2 regions of the Streptomyces sp. LN549 genome follow, and region 2 is predicted to be linked to the other one. Evidence: riboswitches for the same ligand, from Rfam matches in the RefSeq annotation. Region 2 holds a riboswitch; the other holds the start of a gene.

Region 1 (4,387 bases), 2.4 Mb from region 2:
TCGTCGGGAACGGCGTACCGTCCTCCAGCCGGGGCTGCGTCTCGACCACGTCCGGGTTGCCGCACGGGCAGCGGTGCGCGATCGCGCGCAGCCCCCGCGGCGGGCGCCCCAGCTGCTGCTGGAACGCGGCGATGTCCGCGTCGGTGGGCGCGGTGGACTCGGTCTGGGGAGGGGGCGTTTCCATGCCTGCCTAGGGGTTCTGATCGGACTGCTCGAACTGCGGTTCCGCAGATGTACAGGAGCAGATGTGCGAGAGAGGAATGCGGCTCAGCCGCGGTCGGCGCTGTCGACGCCGTCCCACAGGTTGGAGTGCCACGGCCGGTCGGTCTCCTCCGGCTTCCCGTTGCGCTCCCTGACCGCGTCGGGGTCGACCACGGTGTAGGCGGTCTCCCCGGGAAGAAGGTAGTGCAGGTGCTCACGGGCCAGCCGCTTGATGTAGGCGTCGTCCTGGAGCCGCGCCTTCTCGTCGCGCAGCTCCTCGGTACGGACCTCGGCCTCCTGCGCCAGCCGCTCCTGGTCGGCGATCTCGTCCCGCTGCGACACGTACTGCCGCATCGGGTACGCGAGGGCGACGACCAGTGAGCAGAGGACCAGGGCCAGGAAGGCGGCCCGGCCGGTGAGCCGGGAGCGGCGGGCCTGACGGCGGTTCTGGGACCGGTAGACGCGGGCTGCGGTCTGCTCTCCGAGCAACCGCAGCCGGGTCGCGGTGGAGAACCGGTCCCGGTCCTTCGCGGCCATGTCTCCGCCTCCCCATTACGCACGTCCGTCCCCGCACACGGTACGGGACCGAGTGCGGGGACGGACGGAGGCCGGGGCACTTGACCCCGCCGGGCTTTGTGGGCCCTTGCTGTACGTGTCAGCCCTTGAAGCGCGGGAACGCCGAGCGGCCGGCGTACACCGCGGCGTCGTCGAGGATCTCCTCGATGCGCAGCAGCTGGTTGTACTTGGCGACGCGGTCCGAGCGGGCCGGGGCGCCGGTCTTGATCTGGCCGCAGTTCACGGCGACCGCGAGGTCGGCGATGGTGACGTCCTCGGTCTCGCCGGAGCGGTGCGACATCATGCACTTGAAGCCGTTGCGCTGGGCCAGCTCGACGGCGTCCAGGGTCTCGGTCAGCGAACCGATCTGGTTGACCTTGACGAGCAGGGCGTTGGCGGAGCCCTCCTCGATGCCGCGGGCCAGACGCTCCGGGTTGGTGACGAAGAGGTCGTCGCCGACGATCTGCACCTTGGCGCCGATCTTGTCGGTGATGACCTTCCAGCCGGCCCAGTCGTCCTCGTACAGCGGGTCCTCGATGGAGACCAGCGGGTACGCGGAGACGAGCTCCTCGTAGTACTCGGTCATCTCGGCGGCCGAGCGGGACTTGCCCTCGAACTCGTACTTGCCGTCCTTGTAGAACTCCGAGGCGGCGACGTCGAGCGCGAGCGCGATGTCCTTGCCCGGGGCGTAGCCGGCTTCCTTGATGGCCTCGACGATGAGGTCGAGCGCGGCGCGGTTCGACTCCAGGTTCGGCGCGAAGCCGCCCTCGTCACCGAGACCGGTGGACAGGCCCTTGGTCTTCAGGACCTTCTTCAGCGTGTGGTAGACCTCGGCGCCCCAGCGCAGGGCCTCGGAGAAGGACTCCGCGCCGATCGGGGCGATCATGAACTCCTGGATGTCCACGTTGGAGTCGGCGTGCGACCCACCGTTGAGGATGTTCATCATCGGGACGGGCAGCAGGTGCGCGTTCGGGCCACCGAGGTAGCGGAACAGCGGCAGGTCCGAGGCCTCGGAGGCGGCGTGGGCCACGGCGAGCGAGACGCCGAGGATGGCGTTGGCGCCGAGCGAGCCCTTGTTCTCCGTGGCGTCCAGGTCGAACATCGCCTGGTCGATCAGCCGCTGCTCGGTCGCGTCGTAACCGACGAGCTCCGGGCCGATCTGCTCGATCACGGCGAGGACGGCCTTCTCGACGCCCTTGCCGTGGTAGCGGTTGGGGTCTCCGTCGCGAAGCTCGATGGCCTCGAACGCACCGGTGGAGGCGCCGGACGGAACGGCAGCACGGCCCGTGCTGCCGTCGTCGAGGCCGACCTCGACCTCGACCGTGGGGTTTCCGCGGGAGTCGAGGATTTCCCTGGCTACGACGACGTCGATGGACGGCACGAGGCATCTCCTTCTGGGATATGACGCTGGTGGTGCAGGGTCGCTTTGGCCTTGCGACAAGAGCCTAACCGGCCGGGCCGCCTCAACCGGCCGACCGCCCGTCCCCTGGGACGAAAAAGGACTCAAGAGCGGGCACGGCAGGACAAAGGGCCAGAATTCTACTGACTAGTAACTACAACAGTTGAACGATCACGCCGAAAACCGGCCGACCCCGACCCGGCACGCACGGGGGGAAGATGCGCACCGGGCCGGGGCGGCCGGAGTGATCAGCGAGGAGAGATCGCGACTACTTCGTCAGGTGGAGCTGCTGACCCGGGTAGATCAGGTCGGCGTCCGTGACGATGTCCTTGTTCAGCTTGAAGAGCTGCTCCCAGCCACCCTTGACCTTGTGGTCGGCAGCGATCTTGCTCAGGGAGTCGCCGGCGACGACCTTGTACTCGCCGTCACCCTTCTCGACCTTCTTGCCGGTCGGGGTGGTGACGGTCTTCGACTCGGACCTTGGGGGCGGCCGAGCGGTCCGAGCGGTTGGTGGAGGGGGCCTCGGTGCGCTCGGCCTTCTTCGGCTCGGCCTGCTGGACCGGCGCCGACTCCTGCTTCGGGGCGGCCTTGGGAGCGGCCTCGGTCTTGGCGGCGGAGGAGCCGGTGTCGACACCCGGGTCGACACCGTCGTTGCTCAGGTTGCCGGCACCGGCACAGGCCCAGGCGCCCGGGCCCTGAAGGTCGAGGAGCTTCTCGGCGACGGCGATCTGCTGGGCCTTGGTGGCCAGGTCGGCGCGGGCCGCGTACTGGGTACCGCCGGCGGCGGCCCAGCTGGACTGCGAGAACTGCAGGCCACCGTAGTAACCGTTGCCGGTGTTGATGGACCAGTTGCCACCGGACTCGCACTGGGCGACGGCGTCCCACGTGGACACGGAGGCGGCGGAGGCGCCGGTGGCACCCATCAGAGGCACGGCGATGGCGGCACCGGCGACACCGGCGAGCGTGGCGATACGGACGGCCTTGGACGGGCGACGGTGCTTGTTGCCCTTGCTGTTGAGCAGCATCGAGACTTCTCCTCACCGACGCCTACGAGGTGAGCTGTCGGGTTCGGGCCAAGTGAGTTGCCCGGTCGCACGTCCTAGCGCACGACTTCACCCCAAGCCGGTCCTGATGCGTCTTGCGACGACCGGGCCCGGCGCTTACCTGGGTCCCCCGCTCCTGCCTACGGCGCTTTACGCGTCTGTTCCCTTCGACCGACGGCAGGATTCGGCGTGACGATCGACGGGGCCCGCGGTGCGAGCGGTTCCGACCGTAAACACACCACCCCGCATATCCAAAGATGGACATACCGGATAAACAGCCCCTCCTTGCATCCGAAGAACCGTCGTTTGCGCAGGTGGGAACGGATACGGCGGGACCTCCCGGACAAGATGCGCCAGTTCACGCAAAGAGACCCATGTCTCACTTAGTCAAAAGTGGGACATAGGCCTCTTAACTACCCCAATTTTTGGGGTGTTTTCAGCTGATCATCAGACCGCTCTCACTCGGCCTTCACGCCGAGATCGAGGCTCTGGCCAGGCAGGATGAGGTCGGGGTCGGAGCCGACTTCCGCCTTGTTGGCCTCGTACAGCTGGGTCCAGCCGCCGGACAGCTTCTGTGCATCAGCAATGGCCCAGAGGTTGTCGCCGGCTCGCACGGTGTACGTACCGTCAGCAGCCGCGGCACCGCTGTCGCGTGCGTCACCGTCACCACGCGAGGCGTGCCGCCCCGCGTCCCGGTCACTGCCGTTGCCGCTCCCCCGGGTCTCCTCGGGCGCCGGAGCGCCCCGGTGCTTGCCGGCCTTCTCCTGCCCCCCGGAGGGATCCTCCTCGGCGCCGGAGGCGTCACCCGAGGGCGACGTGGAGGGCGTGGCCGACGGGGACGCGGACGCGTCCGGCTTCCCGCCCTTGTCCTCCGCCTCGTCCGTGGCCCCGTCCGCCGGCTTCGTCGCGTCCGAGGACGCGCCGTCCGACGCGGTCGCGTCCCCGGAGGGGTCGCTGCCCGCGGACGGGTCCGCGCTACCGGTGGGGTCGCCGGACGGCGTGCTGCCCGGATCCACACCCGGCAGGCCGGTGTCCACCGCGAGGCCCGAGATGACCGCGCAACTGGGCCACGCCTTCGGCCCCTGGTCGTCCAGGACCTTCTCCGCCACGGCGATCTGCTGCGAGCGGCTGGCGAGGTCCGCGCGCTCCGCGTACGACTCGCCGCCGTACGACTTCCAGACCTCCTGCG
Region 2 (4,387 bases):
GCACAGTTCATGTACCTGGAGCACGACGCGCCGGACCGGCCCATCCAGCTCTACATCAACTCCCCCGGCGGCACGTTCGGCGCCATGACCGCCGTCTACGACACAATGATGTTCCTCACCTGCGAGGTGGAGACCTTCTGTCTCGGCCAGGCGGGGGCCGGCGCCGCCGTGCTGCTCGCGGCGGGAGCTCCGGGCAGACGACACGCCCTGCCGGGCGCCCGCGTGGTGGTGCAGCAGCCCGAACTCGCCGAGCCGGTACAGGGGCAGCCGTCCGATCTGGAGATCGAGGCACGGGAGCTGGCCCGCATGCGCGAGACGCTCACCGGCATGCTGGCCCGTCACACCGGCCGCCCCGCCGAGCAGATCACCGCCGATACCGAGCGCGACCTCATCCTCGACGCCGAGGGCGCCAAGGACTACGGGCTGGTCGACCACATCGTCCAGAACCGCTCGCTGTCGCTGCCTCCGCACTCGACGCGGTGAATCCCCGATGCAGCCACCGGAGTTCGCTCCACTGCCCGCCCTGACCCGCGCGGAGGGCGAGTTCATCGACCGCTACCTGCAAGTCCTCGACCAGGTGGGCCGGATCAATCCGGCCCACGGCGGCGACACCTACGGCGCGCTGCGCGCCGCCCAGGCGCTGGCCTCGTACTCGGCCGCACTGCGGGACGCGCTCGCATTGATGCACGAGCGTGGCGAATCCCGGATCCACGCAGTCACGTTGACCCGGGCGCTGCGCGTGCTGGACGGCGAACGGCGCTCCGGGCGGATCACCCTCCCACCCGAGCCCCCTAGTTGATCAGCCCCTCGACCCGACACGCCCGACGCGTCGACCAAATATTCTCCCTCGTTCGGCGTAGACGTTACTTCGCCCGAGGGACAGCTCAATTTGCGCTGTCGCGGTGGACGATGGGTGAAATCTCCCGTTCCGTGGCTGGTGCGGCACCGGTCGGCGAGAGTCGACAGTTTGCCGAAAAGTCACCTTCCCACCCGAACGGGTCAGTCGTGATGAGCCTCACATATCGCCGCTTCCCCTCGGAAATCCGGCACTCGGTGAGTCAAGATCCCTGGGACGACAAGCCCCCGCCACCGCGGCGGGGCGGTCCGGGCGGACGCCGAGTCCTGCCGCCGTCCGGATGCCTGGTCGACAGGAGTGGATCGGCAGGAGTGGAGGACCCGAGCACAACGGGCCGACCGGACCTCCGGTCGTCCCTCGGGGTGAAGCCGCATCCGCGGCCGGGCAACTTCGCCAGCCCGAACCCGACAGGTCATCCTTCACAGGCGGCTGACGAAGGGTTGCGCATGAGTGCGCAGGTTCATGTCCCGTCTCTGCTCGCCCGGGCCACGACGGCCTCGGCCATGACTCTCGCCGCTGTCGGCGGCACGTTGTTCGTTCCCGGCGCCGTGACCGAAGCCCAGGCCGCGACGCATTCGATGAAGGCGCTCAACATCGCCGCGTCGAAGAAGGGGGCGCCCTACCGGTGGGGCGCCACCGGACCCAGCCGCTTCGACTGTTCCGGCCTGACGCTCTACTCGTTCAAGAAGGCGGGCAAGAAGCTCCCGCGCACGGCCCAGCAGCAGTACAACAAGACCCGCCACATCTCGTCCTCCAAGCGGCAACGCGGCGATCTGGTCTTCTTCCATTCCGGCCGCAGCATCTACCACGTGGGCATCTACGCGGGCAGCGGCAAGATCTGGCACTCGCCCAAGACCGGGGCCGTGGTCCGCCTGGAGAAGATCTGGACGAAGAGCGTCTATTACGGCCGGGTCCGCTGAGGCCCCGCCCCGGTCCGCTGCGGACGGGTCCGCCAAGGCCTCTCCCCCGTCCCGGCCCGTGCTCCCGCGTCAGTGCAGCAGCGGGCCGGTCACCAGGACCAGCCCCAGTGCGGTGAGTGCCGCGCCGCTGCCGCCCTCGATCGCCCGGGTGGTACGCGGCCGGCGCAGCCACCGGCCGAGGCGGTCCACCAGGAGCGCCACGACCGGGAACCAGATCAGCGCCATCAGCACGACGATCGCGGCGAGCAGCAGCGTCCTGGGCAGGGGCGCGGCCCCGGCCGGCACGAACTGTGGCAGCAGGCTGAGGAAGAGCACGGGCGCCTTGGGGTTCAGCGCATTGGTCAGGAATCCCTGGCGCAGTGCGCGGCCGGTTCCCATCGTGGCCCGCCCACCGTCTCCCTCATCCGGCCCCGGCTCCGCCGCCGGCCCCCCGCGTCGCCGGGCCGCATACAGAGCACTGAGGCCCAGGTAGAGCACGTAGGCGCCGCCCAGGAGCTGGACGGTCCGGAACAGCACGGGCACCGCCACCAGCACGGCGGCCAGACCGGCGACGGCGAGCGCGGTGTGGACGAGGAGGCCCCCGGCGACCCCGAGGGCGGTCGCCACCCCCGCCGCGCGCGAGGCGAGGGCGTTGCGTACGACGACGGTGAAGTCCGCGCCGGGCAGGGCGACCATGCCGGCGGCGACCCCGACGAAGGCGGTCAGTTGTGCGTCCATGGCTCCACCCTGGACCGCCGTAGCCTTTAGCGTGTACTTGCAATCTTCTGGGTCTGCCAAAAGGAACGCTTAATGTACGACCCGACACGGCTCGCGGCGCTGGTGGCGGTCGCCGAGGCCGGTTCGATCACCCGGGCCGCCGCACGCCTGGGCTATACCGCCCCGGCGCTCTCCCAGCAGCTCGCCAAGCTGGAGCGGGAGGCGGGGGCGGCGCTGCTGGTGCGCCATCACCGAGGCGCCCGGCTGACAGCAGCGGGCGAACTGCTTGCCGGGCGCGCCCGGCGGGTCCTCGACGAGATGGAGCAGGCCCGCCACGAACTGGCTCGCCTGGCCGGACTCTCCGGCGGTCGCCTGCGGGTCGGCACCTTCACCACTGCAGGCATCCATCTGCTGCCGCCGGTACTGAGCGCGTTCCGCCGGGCGCACCCGGACGTGGAGCTGACCGTCACCGAGTACGAGCCGCCGGGCGGGGTGGCCGCGGTGGCGGCGGGCGAGGTGGATCTGGCGCTGACCCATGCCTATGAGCCGGGCGCCGCGACGCCGCCGCCCTCAGGTGTCCTCCTCGAGCCGCTCCTGGTCGAGGAGCTGGTGCTGATCACGGCCGTCGGCCAGGTCCTGGCCGACGGCAGCGGGCGGCTCCCGGTGACGGAGCTGGCAGGCCGGCCCCTGATCAGCAGCGCGCCCACCCATCCGCCGCGCCGCGGGGTGGAGAGCGCACTCGCCGAGGCCGGGGCACTGCCGGCGGTGGTATGCGAGTCGCCCGGCTATGCGCTGGTGTGCGCCCTGGTCAGCGCGGGCATCGGCATGGCGGTCGTACCCGAAATGGTCGCCGCGATGTCGCCGACGCCCCTGTCCGTACGGCGGCTGGAGCCGGCCGCGTTCCGCCGGACGATCTCGGTGGTGCACCGTGGCGACCGCGCGAGCGCCGCGGCGGCGACGCTGCGGGCTCTGCTGCGCAGCGGATTCGGGCGGGCCGCAGCGCCCCTGTGACCGGGGTGCGCGGCGGGGCAGTCAGTGCTGGACGGCCACGTGCCACGGCAGCGCGATCCAGACGGTCTTCCCGCCGTCCGCGGTGGGGGTGACGGTCAGCCGGCCACCGTACTCCTTGGCCAGCGAGCGGATGATCACCATGCCGCGCCCGTTGTCCTGCTGCACGGCCGCAGGGAGTCGCTGGGGCCACCGGGGGTGACTGTCCGTCACCCCGAGGCGCAGCTGCTCCTCCCGTTCCAGCCGGAGGTCCACGGTGAACGTGGGTGACTGTCCGAAGGTGTGCTGGACGGCGTTGGTCGCGAGCTCCGAGACGATGAGCCGGACGGTCTCCCCCGTCTCCGCGTCGTCGGGAAGTCCCCAGTCGGCCAGTACCCGGGCCACATATCTCCGGGCCGCGGAGACCGAGACCGGCTCGCTCGGCAGAGTGACGCTTGCTTCTTGATGGTCTGCCATGGCGAGCCGTCCCTTTCCCACCCGGAAGCGACCCCGCGATCGTTGGTCCGGGTTGTGCTTCGCGCCAGATTGCCACTGATGCTGCCCTCTGTAACGGCGATCCACCAAGATATGCATATATCTGTCGCTCGAAGCGGTGAACTCTGCCCCGGATGCCCCGTAAGGGCGCCACACTGTCCGCTCGACAGGGAGTGGGAGGGAGGCACCACATGCGGCACGGCCCTGCGGTGCGACGCCGCAAGCTCGGGGAGGAGCTGCGGAGTCTGCGCCATGCGTCGGGACTCACGAGCCGGGACGCGGCTCGTCTGCTCGGCTGGCACCAGTCGAAGGTCAGCCGGATCGAAACCGGTGTGAGCGGAGTGCAGCCCGGCGACGTGACCCGGTTGCTCGACGCGTACGGCACGGACGACCCGAAGTTGCGCGAGGTCCTGGAGGCACTCGCGGGTTCGGC

The links. A riboswitch is a leader RNA that binds a small molecule or an ion and turns the genes downstream of it on or off. The one in region 2 is predicted to bind cyclic di-AMP.
Region 1: linked by a shared signal. The riboswitch ahead of SH922_RS15775 (transglycosylase family protein) and the one ahead of SH922_RS04960 (C40 family peptidase) in region 2 are both predicted to bind cyclic di-AMP.

What each region holds. Positions count from the first base shown of each region.
Region 1 is NZ_JAZHRI010000002.1:3,529,481-3,533,867, forward strand. It holds gene SH922_RS15760 (DUF501 domain-containing protein) at 1-184, opposite strand, end outside; gene SH922_RS15765 (septum formation initiator family protein) at 268-738, opposite strand; gene eno (phosphopyruvate hydratase) at 857-2,137, opposite strand; partial or broken gene SH922_RS15775 (transglycosylase family protein) at 2,424-3,180, opposite strand; cyclic di-AMP (ydaO/yuaA leader) riboswitch at 3,185-3,356, opposite strand; gene SH922_RS15780 (transglycosylase family protein) at 3,657-4,387, opposite strand, start outside.
Region 2 is NZ_JAZHRI010000002.1:1,125,157-1,129,543, forward strand. It holds gene SH922_RS04950 (ATP-dependent Clp protease proteolytic subunit) at 1-483, shown strand, start outside; gene SH922_RS04955 (hypothetical protein) at 491-799, shown strand; cyclic di-AMP (ydaO/yuaA leader) riboswitch at 1,104-1,299, shown strand; gene SH922_RS04960 (C40 family peptidase) at 1,303-1,776, shown strand; gene SH922_RS04965 (LysE family translocator) at 1,846-2,493, opposite strand; gene SH922_RS04970 (LysR family transcriptional regulator) at 2,566-3,483, shown strand; gene SH922_RS04975 (ATP-binding protein) at 3,505-3,936, opposite strand; gene SH922_RS04980 (helix-turn-helix domain-containing protein) at 4,146-4,387, shown strand, end outside.